Regions from separate parts of the Roseibium sp. AWQ4_254 genome, predicted to be linked through region 2. Evidence: riboswitches for the same ligand, from Rfam matches in the RefSeq annotation. Region 2 holds a riboswitch; the other holds the start of a gene.
What was found. A riboswitch is a leader RNA that binds a small molecule or an ion and turns the genes downstream of it on or off. The one in region 2 is predicted to bind S-adenosylmethionine.
Positions count from the first base shown of each region.

Region 1: it holds a riboswitch for S-adenosylmethionine, as region 2 does, so the genes downstream of both, ACXAIC_RS10130 (hypothetical protein) here and ACXAIC_RS18730 (O-succinylhomoserine sulfhydrylase) in region 2, are expected to answer to the same signal.

Region 1 is NZ_JBSWYH010000011.1:160-6,976, reverse strand. Features, by position in the region: gene ACXAIC_RS10150 (ArnT family glycosyltransferase) at 1-224, shown strand, start outside; gene ACXAIC_RS10145 (ChbG/HpnK family deacetylase) at 336-1,133, shown strand; gene ACXAIC_RS10140 (Crp/Fnr family transcriptional regulator) at 1,364-2,053, shown strand; gene ACXAIC_RS10135 (acyl-CoA thioesterase) at 2,288-2,626, shown strand; gene ACXAIC_RS10130 (hypothetical protein) at 2,683-2,973, opposite strand; SAM-I-IV-variant riboswitch at 3,014-3,134, opposite strand; gene ACXAIC_RS10125 (NADP-dependent oxidoreductase) at 3,212-4,213, opposite strand; gene ACXAIC_RS10120 (SlyX family protein) at 4,245-4,457, opposite strand; gene ACXAIC_RS10115 (NUDIX hydrolase) at 4,573-5,445, opposite strand; gene ACXAIC_RS10110 (hypothetical protein) at 6,450-6,817, shown strand, end outside.
Region 2 is NZ_JBSWYH010000025.1:99,521-106,337, reverse strand. Features, by position in the region: gene ACXAIC_RS18740 (YigZ family protein) at 162-716, opposite strand; gene ACXAIC_RS18735 (2'-deoxycytidine 5'-triphosphate deaminase) at 723-1,859, opposite strand; SAM riboswitch at 1,990-2,069, shown strand; gene ACXAIC_RS18730 (O-succinylhomoserine sulfhydrylase) at 2,115-3,314, shown strand; gene ACXAIC_RS18725 (Stf0 family sulfotransferase) at 3,487-4,263, shown strand; gene ACXAIC_RS18720 (LysE family translocator) at 4,272-4,892, opposite strand; gene ACXAIC_RS18715 (LysR substrate-binding domain-containing protein) at 5,022-5,885, shown strand; gene ACXAIC_RS18710 (CDP-alcohol phosphatidyltransferase family protein) at 5,902-6,519, opposite strand; gene apaG (Co2+/Mg2+ efflux protein ApaG) at 6,702-6,817, shown strand, end outside.

The DNA.
Region 1 (6,817 bases), on a different contig from region 2:
ACGTGATGCGTCCGGCGCCTGACGCTGGTCTCTTCGACAGACCGGGACTTTATGTGACCGAAAAAAGGCGCGACCGCGCAGATCAATTGAGCAACAGCTTTGGAAATATCGAGAAAATTGCTGTTTTGAACCGGGAAGTCAAAGGCGTTCGACTGGAAAAACTGGTGGTTTATCGCGTAAGTGGCCTGAAGGGTCCTGTCTTTGAGCCGATTGTTGCAAGATAAGCGCGCTTTGCTTTCAAAATCAGCCCAGGGGCCGAGCCAAGACTTGCAATAGCTTGTGGAATGCCGCAGGGAGGGGGCGTTCCCTTTCACCCGGCCTGCCTGTCAGATTTTATGAAACGAATTACTCTAGGTGCCTTGGATTACGGTCTTGCCTTTGGCGTGGACCGGGCGCTGCGTGACCTCGCGGAGCGCGGCCGTCTGAGCGCGGTTGGCGCGCTGGTGGCATCCGAGCTCTGGCCCCGGGAGTTCCGGCCCTTGCAGGAAACGGCGGAAAAGGTTGGCAGCAGCGTCCTGTTCGGCCTCACGCTTGCCTTCAGCGGCGACCGGGTGTCTCCTGTCAGCACACGCATGAAAGAGACCTATGGCCCGCGCATGTTCACCCGCGAGAAACTGGGCAGGCGGGCTTTCTTCAAGTTGCTGCCAGACGAAATCCTGCTGGAAGAAGCGATGGCGCAGCTGACGCGCTACAGCGTGCTGATGGAGCGGGCTCCGGATTTTGTGGCGGTGCGTGATGGCCTTCTGGCCAGAACGGCACTGGCCCGGCTCGTGTTCCGGGCCGTGGAGCGGGCAGGCTATGACACGCCGCCGCTGATTATTTCGCCGCTGCAGCCCGGTCTGAAGACCTTGCGGCTCTCCCGTCTGGCAAAGCCGCACAATCTCAAGCTTTTGCCCAGGGCCGAGCCGCTGCCGCCAACGGCCGATGTAGAAGAATTGCACCGGCTTTTGCTCAATCACTTTGACGGGATGGGCGACCGCAGTTTCGTGGCCTGCATTCCGGGCCGCTCAGATGACCGGCTTATGCGGGATGAGCCGCGCCGCAAAATCGGCATTCGCGAATGCCAGTATGAAGTTCTGTCCAGTGAAAGGTTCTTTCATACTCTGGAGCGCAAGGACGTTTTTTTAAATTGATGGTCCTGGGGCTGGATACGGCCGGTTGGCTGGCGTTTTGGCTGGCTGGAACGAAAAAACGGTCCTGCGGGGAACAGGACCGTTTTTCGTGGAGGTCAGGAAGGGGGAGGGGCGGCCCCGCTTCCATGCCTATTGATATAGGGATTTTTTTCTTGAACGCACGTGACGGACATCACAGGATTGCGCGTGGCCTGAACTTTGTGTCGTGAATTCCTTGGCAGGGGGTAAATGTGGCAGAAATCAAAGACTTCTTAAAGAACAGCTTTTCTCTGGAAGGCCTGGAGCCGGACCTGGCTGTTGGCCTGTCCCGTCTGGCCCGGCCAATGAAACTCGCATCCGGCACAATTCTGTTTGAAAATGGCGATCCGGGAAATGGCTGTTATGCGGTTCTGGAAGGTTCGCTCAAAGTGTCGCTCCTGTCCGTCGACGGTGACGAGCAGCTGCTTGCGGTTCTGGGGCCGGGCGATCTGGTGGGTGAACTGGCGCTGCTGGACGGGCGTCCCCGCTCGGCGACGGTGAGTGCCCTGAAGGAGGCCCAGTTGGCCTTTATCGAAAAGGCAGCTTTCCAGCGCTTTTCCGACGAGCACCCGGCCGTCTACCGGCATATGCTGTCCATTGTCGGCAAGCGCCTGCGCCACGCCAATGACGTTCTGGCCGCCCGCTCGTTCTTACCCTTGCCCGGACGGGTGGCGCAAACCTTGCTGCAATTGTCGGAGACCTTCGGCAAGACACTGGATGATGGCCGGACCTTGATCCACTACAAGCTTAGCCAGGCTGACATCGCCAATATGGCCGGGGCGGCGCGCGAAAATGTCAGCCGGGTGCTGAATGACTGGAAACGTTCGGGCACCATCAGCCGGATTTCGGGATATTATTGCCTGGAAGACCGCGCGTTTCTGGAGCAGGCGGCAACGCTGTAAATCCTGGCCAAAGGGGCCTTTTCTCAAGCACCCGGCGGCAGCTCACGCTGCCGCTTTTCTCGTGCGAGTGATCAAAAAAACCGCTGAAGAACAGCGTTTCCCGTTCATATTAACGCTTTTAGTGGTGCAACAGGGCCGCCAAACCTTCTAGTCTCTTTCAAAGTTTGACAGGAAGAGGGGCCTGACGTGAGCGACGAACAGGAAAAGCCGCGCGGCGAATTGACATTGCGGACCATGGCCATGCCGGCTGACACCAATGCGGCCGGGGACATTTTCGGTGGCTGGGTGCTGTCGCAAATGGACCTTGCAGGTGGTATCGCGGGGGGGCAGCGGGCAGAGGGCCGGGTGGTGACCATCGCCGTGGACAAGATGAAATTCATCCGCCCTGTTCATGTGGGCGATGTCCTTTGCGTCTATACCGATATTGTGCGGGTTGGCACGTCCTCCATGGAAATCCGGCTGGAATCCTGGGCCCTGCGCCATCGCTACGGCCACCGGGAAAAAGTCACTGAAGCCCACTTTACCTTTGTCTCGGTGGACGATGACGGCCGGCCTCGTCCGGTGCCGAAATAGGCAAGGCCGCAAGCTCTCATTGTCCTGCGGCGGTGCAGACACACAGAGCGGATGTGTCAGCGGCTCGGCCTGTTAAGCAGGTCCGCAAAGAGATCCTCATCAATCGCACAGGTGCACCCTGCCGCCCATAGCCGCAGGAGGTCCTTCAGGCGGCGATCCCGCTGGTCGGCGGACAGCGGTGTCTTGTGCTTCGGCAAGCCGCCCAGAAGGCGCAGGCTCTTCAGATGCAAAAGCACGCAGTCCTCCGCCGCTTCCAGCCACACGGTCCGGTCGGCGCAGGCGGCCGGTCCGTCGGGACAGTCTTCGATCAGAACGGCTGCACGTCCTGCGAGGGGGTCTTGAAACAAAAAATCCTCCATCGGTTGCCCGAGGAGGACTGGCGCATGCAATCAACCGCTTTGTTGCCGGGATCTTCTGTTCAGAAGCCCCAGCCGCATCCCTGGTGCGGAAACCACCTTGCCCGGTTGGCAGGTTGGCGAGGGCGCCAGCCCTTCTCTTGATGATGGCGGGGCTTATGCCATGTCCAGCCAGCCTTGGCAACCCGGCCCACAGAGCCGTGAAAAGCCTTGAAAAATCTGGCGCATCTTATGGATCGGACACCTTGACCACCAGTTTGCCGGTATTGGTGCCGTCAAACAGTTTGTTGATCACGGCCGGAGCATTCTCCAGACCCGCTTCAATGTCCAGCCTGTAGGTCAGTTTGCCATCAGCAAGCAGTTTGCCGAGCGCCTCGAAATACTCCGGATAGCGCGCATAGTGGTCCGGCATGGTGAAGCCCTTGAGGGTGAGGCGCTTGCGGACGATTGCGGTCATATCCGGAGCGGGGGCGATGCCTTCACCATTATACACGGAGATGAACCCGCACATGATCATCCGCCCGTGGGCCCTCATGTTTTGCAGCGCCGCGTTGAAGGGGGCGCCGCCGACATTTTCAAAATGAAGGTCGATCCCGTCCGGGGCCACAGCCTTCAGGCCATTGTCCAGATCGTCGGTCCGGTAGTTTAGAACCGCGTCGAAGCCAAGCTCATTGACAAGCCAGTCGCATTTTTCCTGCGTGCCGGCAATGCCGATGACCCTCAGTCCCAGGGCCTTACCGATCTGGCCAACAAGGGAGCCGACGGATCCTGCAGCACCGGTAACGCAAAGGGTCTGGCCTTCCTTGGGTTCACCTTCCACGACAAGACCGTGATAGGCGGTGATCCCGGGCAGACCAAGCAAGCCGCAATAATCTTCGATCTGCGCGGTTTTCGGCACAACACTCAGCTGACCAGGGGCGACGTCCAGATATTCGGTCCAGCCGGTCATGCCGCTGACCCAGTCGCCTTTTTGATAAGCATCCGAGCGGCTGTCTTCCACGATGCCGACGCCCAGGGAGCGCATGGTCTCACCCAGTTCGACCGGGGGAATGTAGCTGTCCGTTGCAGGTGACACCCAGCCGCGCATGGCCGGATCCAAAGACACATAGACAATCCGCACCCGCGCCTTGCCGTCTTCAAGCAGAGGGAGGGGCTCGTCAACCGTCTTGAAATGCTCCGGGCCAAGACGTCCGTCAGGACGGGCAACCAGGGTCAGGCGGGTATTTTTCATGGGACACATCCGTTTTTGAACTGCACCGGGATCAGTAATGGGGCGGTTTTTCCACCGGGGGCTGGGGCAGGACATTGTCCATCAGCTCTTCCACCTGATCGGTCATCTGGCTGAGCGCCCGGGTAAGCCGGTCGATCTGTTTGCCCTGGGCAATGACCACACCGTTGAGATCGTCAATGGTGTTCTGGGCATGGGCAAGGTCGACTTCAAGCTTCTCCAGCCGTGTCTCCTGATCTGTGCTCACAGGGGGCTCTCCATGGTGGGGGTCTTTGACAGGGGATACATCCGGCGCATCGCTGGGCAAGATATAGGTCAGCCGGGCTGCAAGAACAAATAGGATTTGCCTGCGCGGCTTTCCTCTAAAGACGTTTGATCATGTCCTGATAAGCCGGCTCGTGCAGACGCTGGCCGGCGTCTTGTGCACGGACCCATTGGCGGGTCCGGTGGCTTTCCGCCCAAAGGGAGGCGTCCAGCACCGTTTCGATCTCCATGGCAAAGACAGTGACCTCGCAAGGGGCGCCCCATTTCTCATAGGAAAAGCTGCCCAGCGGTTTGCGTGCGACGCGCCCTTCAACCCCTGCTTCCTCGCGGGCCTCCTTTTGCGCGGAGGCGGCGGGGGAAAGGCCGGGCTCGACAATGCCTTTGGGCACCACCCAGTTACGGCCGCTGCTGGAGCGGATGATCAGGATTTGCAGGCCTTCGCCGGTCCGCCGGTAGGGGAGCACGGCGGATTGCCGGTAATAATAGGCGGGCCGCGCGCGTCTTTCCGGGCCATCCGGGGCCGGGTAGGGGAACCCTCCTGGCAGGTCCCGGGCGTCGATCCCGGCCACCACCCGGGGTGCTTCCAGCGTCCCGCACAGATGAAAGAGCATGCCGGAGCGGGTTTTGATCTCAAGCCCCAGCCGGTCCGCCAGTGACGCGCAGGCTTCCGGCGGCAGACACACAAGCTGACGCTGCCTGTCCTTGGACAGAGTAGGGAGCAAGGCGAGGGGATCGGAGACGGTTTCGATCCGGCGCGCCGTCCAACCTGCAGCCTTCACGGCCTTTTCCGCAGACACCCGTGACCTCTCGTCCGGGCTTGTGAGCACCCGGTCGGGACGCAGGTCCTTCCGGCCGAGAGCCGCCCCGATTTTCTGGGCCTGGCGTTTGCCCTTGGTGCGCAAAGGCCGTTCCGCCTCCGGCCCCGGCCAGGCTTTGTCGGCGGCCCCGGCACATAACAGCAGAATGTCCATGATCGCGTCCTGTACTTTCAAGCGTGACACCCTTCATGTCGCAGCGGGATCGGCTGCCCTAAAGTGTCTGACGATGCTTAATCAAGCGGTTAGTCTACTCCGCTTGCTCCTTGGGATGAAAGTGGTGGGGACGTTGGGGACTGACCACGCACAGATCTGAAACCATGGTTGTGTCTCAGCCTCATGATCCAGCAACAGAGCAGCCGTCGCTTTAAGACCATGTCTGCCATCGTTTATAGTCTGAGGTGTTCATTATTCTACCGGGTTCACCCGGAAGGATCTGGACAGCCGGATCAGTGAGCATCAGCATGGACGCTAGGATGGCTATTCGGCCCGCCACCGGCCGGTCACACTCAGCCTTATCCTGAGGAGGGCTGAAAGCCCGTATCCAAGGAGCGGCTGCAAAGTCAACAAGAGCCCCAAATGCAAACAGGGCAGTTCGGAAACGTGCCCCGAACTTAAGCGTGATCGCAAGTCAATCGTCTCTCGCGCCCTTCAATAGAGCGAGAGCATTGTTCCGGGGCCGTTATTTGTTGCCATGCAGGTTCAGGCTACGGCATTTGGCGAAACAGCCATTCGCGCCCGGCAGGCTCGTAGTCGCTTCCGGCCCGGAGCGGTCGTTCGTCCGACTGCATGTCGCTGCGGCGCAGCCGCTCATACCGGCCATTCGTTACGGCTGCGTTGTCTGCGCCCTTGCCAAGGGGCATTGTGCGGGCAAGGCTGCCGTTTAGAGAAAAGACGTGAGATGTATTGCCGAAGCAGTCAGTTCTACAATCTGCAATTTCCGAGTATCTTGCCTTTGCAGGGTGGCATTGGGTGAGTGAATGCGCTGGAAAGCCGAAGGATATGACCGGGGTCTGGTTCCTCCGCTCTCATTCGGAACCGGGAAATCTGCAGGGAAAGATGCGTGGCAAGACCCAGCTGCTTGAAGTAACAAGCGACAACGTTGTGTTGCAGGTCGGAGAAAACCCTTTCCTGACAGCGTGGGAAGTGAAGGATTGAGTATGTTGATGAGAGCAGCACTTGGATTTGCAGTGCTCATTTTTTTTGAGAGTGGCGCAACGGCCCAGTCTGTCTCTAAAGATCGCCTCAATGATTGGGAGTTTCGTTTTTATGCCTGCAAGAACGTTGTCATGAACGCAGTGATAGTCGCCCGGCTCATGGCAAAGCACAAGATCACTGACCAGAGTGGCATAGAAGAGCTTCATTCCCAACTCGGCCCCACGATGGCAGAGGCGGTGAAAAAGCATGAAAAAGAATATCAGTTTATAGATGGCGAAGCTCAGTTCGTGAGCGACCTGACGTTCTCCGTGGTCACAGGCATGGTCCAGGGTGGCTTCGAACTTTCAGAGACGCAATTGATCAATTCAGG
Region 2 (6,817 bases):
GTTCGAAGGCCCGGCGCTGGGGAGCGTGCGCTCAAAATATCTGAAACATGTTCGTGATGTCTGCAAAGCCCTGATCTCTGATTCCGCTGCATGGAGAGCGTGAGCATAGTCACAGTTGGAGACCCGTAAAAGACACAGTCGAGGGGAAACCCAGGCCGGGTTCAGCCCACCAGCTGGCTGATGCGGTCCTCCGGTCCTTCCACGCTCAAGGTCACTCCGGTTTCGGTATAGTGCCGGGCGGTCACCGTCAGGCCGAGGGTGCCGATCTGGCGTTCCAGATCGGACGCCGAGGCGAAGCTGGCGCTGAGCGTCCGTGTCAGAATCTTTTGGAACAGCACCAGCTCTGCGCTGTTGATCGCGTCCTGGGCCGCCCCCGAATAGGCCCGGGCCAGGCCGCCGCCGCCCAGTTTCGTGCCGCCGAAATAGCGCACGATCAGCACGCCGCAATTGATCAGTCCAGCCCCTTGCAGAACCCGCAAGGTCGGCATGCCGGAGGTCCCGGCGGGTTCGCCGTCATCCTTGCCGCTTTCCTCGATCCGGCCGTCTTCCAGAAGGCGCCGGTGGGCGCTGACCACATGATTGGCCTTGCGGTGGTCCTTGCGCAGCTCCTCAAGACGCGGCTCAAACAGCTCTATCGGCACCAGATGCGCCAGAAAACGGGATTTCCGGTCCTCCAGAAAGCCTTCGAATTCGCGTGTAACGGTCTTGAAAGCCATGCAGGATCAGGCAGAGGCCTTGAAGTGTTTCGACAGTTTCAAAGCCTGGCCCTGATAGTTGGAGCCGATCCCCTCGCCATAGAGGCTGGCAGGCCGTTCAGCCATGTGCTCATAGACGAGGCGGCCGATGGTCTGGCCGTGTTCCACAAGGAAAGGCACATCATGGGAGCGGACCTCCAGCACCGCCCGTGAGCCGATGCCGCCGGCGCCCGCATGGCCGAAACCGGGGTCAAAGAACCCGGCATAGTGCACGCGGAACTCGCCCACCAGAGGATCGAACGGCACCATCTCGGCGGCAAAATCCGGCGGCACATGGACCGCCTCCTGGCTGACCAGAATATAAAACGCATCCGGGTCCAGGATAAGCTCCGCCTTCTGGCGCCGGTAGACCGGCTCCCAGAAGTCGAGCGGGTGCTGCGCGCCGACCACATCCACATCAATCAGGCCGGAATGGTGTTTGGCGCGGTAGCCGATCAGGCTGTCCGGGCCGCCGCCCTCCAGATCGATGGAGAGCTGAACCCCGCCGCCAATGCGTTCATTGCCGCCGCTCATAAGCGTGTGCGTCTTGTGCACCTCTTCCAGTTTTTCATCGGCAATCAGCGTGTGCCCGCGCCGGAAGCGGATCTGGCTGAGGCGCGAGCCGCTGCGGGCCAGGATCGGAAAGGTAAGGGGGGAAATTTCCGCATAAAGCGGTCCGTGATAGCCCGCAGGCACCGTGTCGAAGGCATGGCCATGGTCGGTGATGACCCGGGTGAAGACATCCAGCCGCCCGGTGGAGCTTTTCGGATTGGCTGTTGCCGAAATATCCGCCGCCAGCGCCAGGCTTTCCTGCAGCGGCACGATATAGACGCAGCCGGTTTCCAGAACCGCGCCCTCTTTCAGGTCAACCGTATGCAGTTTCAGGGCGTCCAGGCGGCCTGCAACCGTGCTGTCCGGGCCGGGCAGGAAACTGGCGCGCACCCGGTAGGCGACCTGGCCGAGGCGAAGATCGAGGCTGGCGGGTTGAACCTGCCCGTCGACCGGCGGTTCGGCGGCCGTGATTTCTCCGGCGGCAAACATCTCGTGAATGATGCGTTCCGGCAGAATACCGTCCGCCTCCAGAGTTGCGCTGCCCGCCAGGGCCTGCCCCGCTGTCGCGTTCATTGAAAGGTCCTATTTGATCATCAATCTGGAATCCTTAAAGGATGGCGCCGCCAACGCCAACCGTGTTTGTCGCCTGCCCGGGCGATTTCGCGCAGGATGATTGACCCGGCAGCGCTTTTCCCTTAGGACACAGAGATTGTGTGGTGATTTGGGCCGGCCGGCTTGCAGCCACGTTAAACAACTTGCTAAAAAGGCCGGAGGTGCAAACCCCGGTCCTGCGGCTGGGGTTTTTTGCGTTTGGAGCGATGGAACAAGATGACTGAGACCACCAAAACCGGAAACAAGACGTGGCGTCCGGCAACCTCGCTGGTGCATGGCGGCACCGTGCGCTCCCCCTTTGGTGAGACCTCAGAAGCCATGTATTTGACCCAGGGCTTTGTCTATGACACGGCCGAGGCAGCTGAAGCCCGCTTCAATGGCGAGGATCCGGGCTTTGTCTATTCGCGCTATGCCAACCCGACCGTTTCCATGTTTGAAGACCGGATCAAGGCGCTGGAAGGGGCGGAAGCGGCCCGGGGCACGGCCAGTGGCATGGCGGCCGTCAATCTGGCCCTGATGGCTTCCGTAAAGGCGGGAGATCATGTGGTGGCCGCCAAGGCCCTGTTCGGCTCCTGCCGCTATATCTGCGAAACCCTGCTGCCGCGCTTCGGCGTGGAGAGCACGCTCGTGGACGGCACGGATCTGGACCAGTGGAAGGCGGCAGTGAAACCCAACACAAAGGCGCTGTTCCTGGAAAGCCCGACCAATCCGACCCTGGAGGTGATCGACATTGCCGCTGTTGCCGGGATCGCAAAAACGGCCGGTGCACGGCTGATTGTCGACAATGTGTTTGCAACGCCGCTTTTTCAGTCCCCGCTGCAGCTGGGCGCCGACGTTGTGGTCTATTCCGCGACCAAACATATTGATGGTCAGGGCCGCTGTCTCGGCGGTGTGATCCTGTCCGGCGAGGAATGGATCGCCGACGAGGTGATGCCCTTTGTCAAGCATACCGGCCCACATATGAGCCCGTTCAATGCCTGGGTGCTGATGAAAGGGCTGGAGACGCTCCCCCTTCGTGTCGCCCGGCAGACGGAAACCGCTGGCCAGATCGCGGACTTTTTGGCCGGCCAAGCCAAGGTGAAGCAGCTCATCTATCCGGGCCGGGACGACCATCCTCAAGCTGACATTGTCAAACGGCAGATGCGCGGCGGGTCCACCATGTTGGCCGTGGAAATCGAGGGCGGCAAGGAGGCTGCTTTCCGCTTCACCAATGCGCTGGAGGTCATCCGGCTATCCAACAATCTGGGCGATGCCAAGAGCCTGATCACCCATCCGGCGACGACAACCCATCAGTCCATCGGGGACGAGGCCCGTGCAGAACTGGGCATCAGCGACGGCATGCTACGCCTGTCTGTCGGCTTGGAAGATCCACTGGATCTTCTGGAAGATGTCGAAAAGGCTCTGGGCGCGATTTGATCCCGGATCCGCACAGGGGCTCCGGATTTCTGCGAATTAGACCAGCAGGTTGAAGTGAATTCGAGCTGCTTAATCTTGTTTTTTAAGGTGAAGATCGAAACATAACCGATTAAAATTATTTCAAAAACAAGGTTAAGAGCCAGCATCCTCTTTAGGCAAGTGAACGAAAATCATGTCCAGTACGCATGGAGCTGCCTATCAGGCCTTTGTCATCTGCACCTCGCCGCGCAGCGGCAGCACGCTGTTGTGCAAGCTGCTGGCGGCGACAGGAAAGGCAGGCAATCCAAAATCCTATTTTCACGACAACAGTCTTGACGAGTGGCAGGACTATCTCGGACTTGGCGGGCAGAGCTATGCCAGCGGCCGGGACCGGCTGACAGCGCTCTTGGAGGCGGCACGCGATCAGGGCAGGGCGGGCACCAGCCTCTTCGGGCTCCGGTTGCAGGGCAAGAGCTTTGCCTATTTTACCGGGCAGCTCAAAACCCTTTTTCCCGATCTGGCGACCCACGCGGCCCGCATTGAAGCTGCTTTTGGCAAGACACTGTTCATTCATCTGACCCGGAAGGACAAGGTCGCCCAGGCAGTGTCCTTTGTGAAGGCGAGCCAGAGCGGGCTCTGGCACAAGGCGCCGGACGGGTCCGAACTGGAAAGACTGTCGCCGCCCCGCGAACTGGCCTATGACCCGGACCTGATCCGGCTGCATCTGGACCAGATGACCCGGTATGATGTGGCCTGGAACCGCTGGTTCCAAGAGGAGGGCCTTCAGCCGCTGCGGATCTCCTATGATGCGCTGTCGTCCGACCCGGAACAGGTCCTCACCACGATCTTTGACCGTCTTGGCCTTGATCCGGACGGCGCACGGGGCATCGAACTGCCGGTCGCCAAACTGTCGGATGAGGTCAACCGGGACTGGATCGATCGGTTCCGGGCAGATCAGTGTGACCGCTGAAACTTAAGTCAGGAGACTTTCGCAACCAGGCCCATGGCCCCGGCTGCTGCGGCGAGCGTTGCGCTGCCGATACGGCTCATGAGCTGCGGATGGTTCTGCAGAAAACCAAGAGCGCGTTTTGCGCCAAGCGCATAGAGCATTACGAACATAAGATCGAGCACGGCAATCGTCGGGCACATGGTCAAAAGCTGGCCAGCCAAGGGGATCTGTGTGTCGAGAAACTGCGGAAAGAAGGCCGTGAAAAACACGAGTGCTTTTGGGTTCGCTGCGGCAACCAAAAAGCCGGAGACGTAGAGCTTGAAAGCACTGGCCGCATGCGGAACGGCAGGGATTTCCCTCTTGGCTGATGAGGTCCTGTACATTCGAAAGCTCATGAACAGCAACACTGCAACACCGCTCCACTTGATTGTTTGAAAGGCCAGCTCGGATCTGGTGATAACAAAACCCAGACCTGCAGCCACAATCAGCATCTGGATCGCGTTTGCAGAAATGTCTCCAAGGGCTGTGAAGACCGTCTTGCGCGGACCGTAATTTAGGGAATGCACCATCGCCAGAAGAATGCTCGGGCCAGGGGTTATGGTAAGGACGAGAGAGGTGGCGGCAAAGGCCAGCCAGGCTTGAAGCGTCATTTTCGGAGAGTCCCGGAAAAGGTTGGTATCGGTGAAGGCCCGGAGGCCAATGGCAGGAGTCTCAGAATTGAATTGGATAAAAAAATAACTTGAAGTTATAGTTTCGCTATGTCCGTTCCTGATATTTCAATGACAGTCGCCCGTGCACTCGGTCTCGTCCAGCGATATGGCAGCGTTTCAGAGGCTGCGCGGGTTTTGGGGGTCAGTCAGCCCGCGATAAGCAAGGGTATAGCTCAGCTTGAGCTCTCTCTCGGAATGCCGCTGCTGGTACGTGGAACGCGTCCACTGAGCCTTACCGATGAAGGCATGGCTCTGTCTGACTACGCTGATCGAGCAGATCAACTGCAGCAGCAGGTTCTCAAGCAACTGGAAGACCTCAAAAGTTTTAGAAGCGGCACTGTGCGCCTTGGGTCTTTCGGATCTTCGGCGTCATTCCAGATCCTTCCGGGTATCTTATCGGCTTTCGCAAGGGTGTTTCCGGGGATCAATGTCGAAATTATGGAATTCCCCGATGAACAGCTTGCCCAATGCCTGGAAGACGGACTGGTTGATCTGGCAATCATGTCGCTTCCAGAGGATGAAGAACTCGAAATTGCCTCCGTAACTACCGACAGGCTTGTTGCGCTTGTTGCGGAACATCATAGTCTGGCAATGCACGACACTGTAACGCCTTCGGATTTGGCAAGGTTCCCGTTTATTTTGACCAAAGGTGGCAGTGGTCCGCTGGTCGAGCGATGGTTCGCAGCCTTGGGAGTGGTGCCGCGGGTGGCGCATACAATCCTTCAGATCAATTCAATCATTGCCCTTGTTGAAGCGGATTTGGGAGTTTCAGTTATTGCAGAACAAGCTCTGCCAAAACATTTGGGGCGATGCAGGATTCTCGGCCTGCAGCCAGAGGTTCCGCGCAGTTTCGGTTTTGTGCGAAAGGCGATAGCCGCACGGTCTTTCGCAGCGGAGCAATTCTGGAAATTTTGTTCTCAGAATCCGATTTGACCTAAGAGCAAGAAACTCAAGTCAGTTTTCCAGAAAACAATTTTACACCAGTCAGCACCCGCGCAAATGCGGAAACAAAACAGATCGCGGCAAAACCCCAGGCGAGCACGGGGAACCAGACGGGAAACAGCGCCATCAAGAGGAAAAGCGCAATGGTTTCCGTGCCCTCGGCAAGGCCGTTCAGATAGTAAAGCGATTTTGCACCCTGCTTTTCTGTCTCAAGACCCCGCCTTTCTGCCATGATGGCAAAGGCCAGAAAGGCGGAGCCGTTGGCATAGAAGCTGCAAAGAAGGGCTGCGGCAGGCAGGGCGTTCTGTTCCGGAGCATTGATGGCAAAGGCAAGTGGAATGGCGCCGTAGAAAAAGAAATCCAGCGTGATGTCCAGATAGCCGCCAAGGTCGGTCTTCCGGGTCGCCCGGGCAACGGCTCCGTCCAGGCCATCGGCCAGACGGTTGAGGGCGATCAGAACACAGCCGAGCAAGGGGAAGCCTGCGGCAATGGCAAGGGCGGCGCCGAGGCCAAACGCAAAACCGGTCACAGTGACGCTGTTCGGACCGATCCCGGCCCGGGCCAACTGGCGGCCCAGAGCGTTCAAAGGGGGATCGATCAAGGGGCGGATACGCGCATCAAACACGGGCAGGATCCATCAGTTGGGCAGTGCCGGCACTCTTTCGGGGGACCCGGCTTTGCGGAAAGCGTGTTGTAAATGCAAAAACATTCACAAAATCACAAGCGGGTCTCTTTCACGCTTATGTCATTCGCCCTATAAGCCCTCGGGAAGTTGCGGATCACCGCGCCAGTCTTGAAGGAACAACCGTGTCAGGCAGCTATAGCGCCATTACGCAAGGGATCGAAGTCTCTGTCGAGCCGTTTTATCTGGACGATGAGTCGAAACCGGAACAGTGCGAATTTATCTGGGCCTATATGATCGA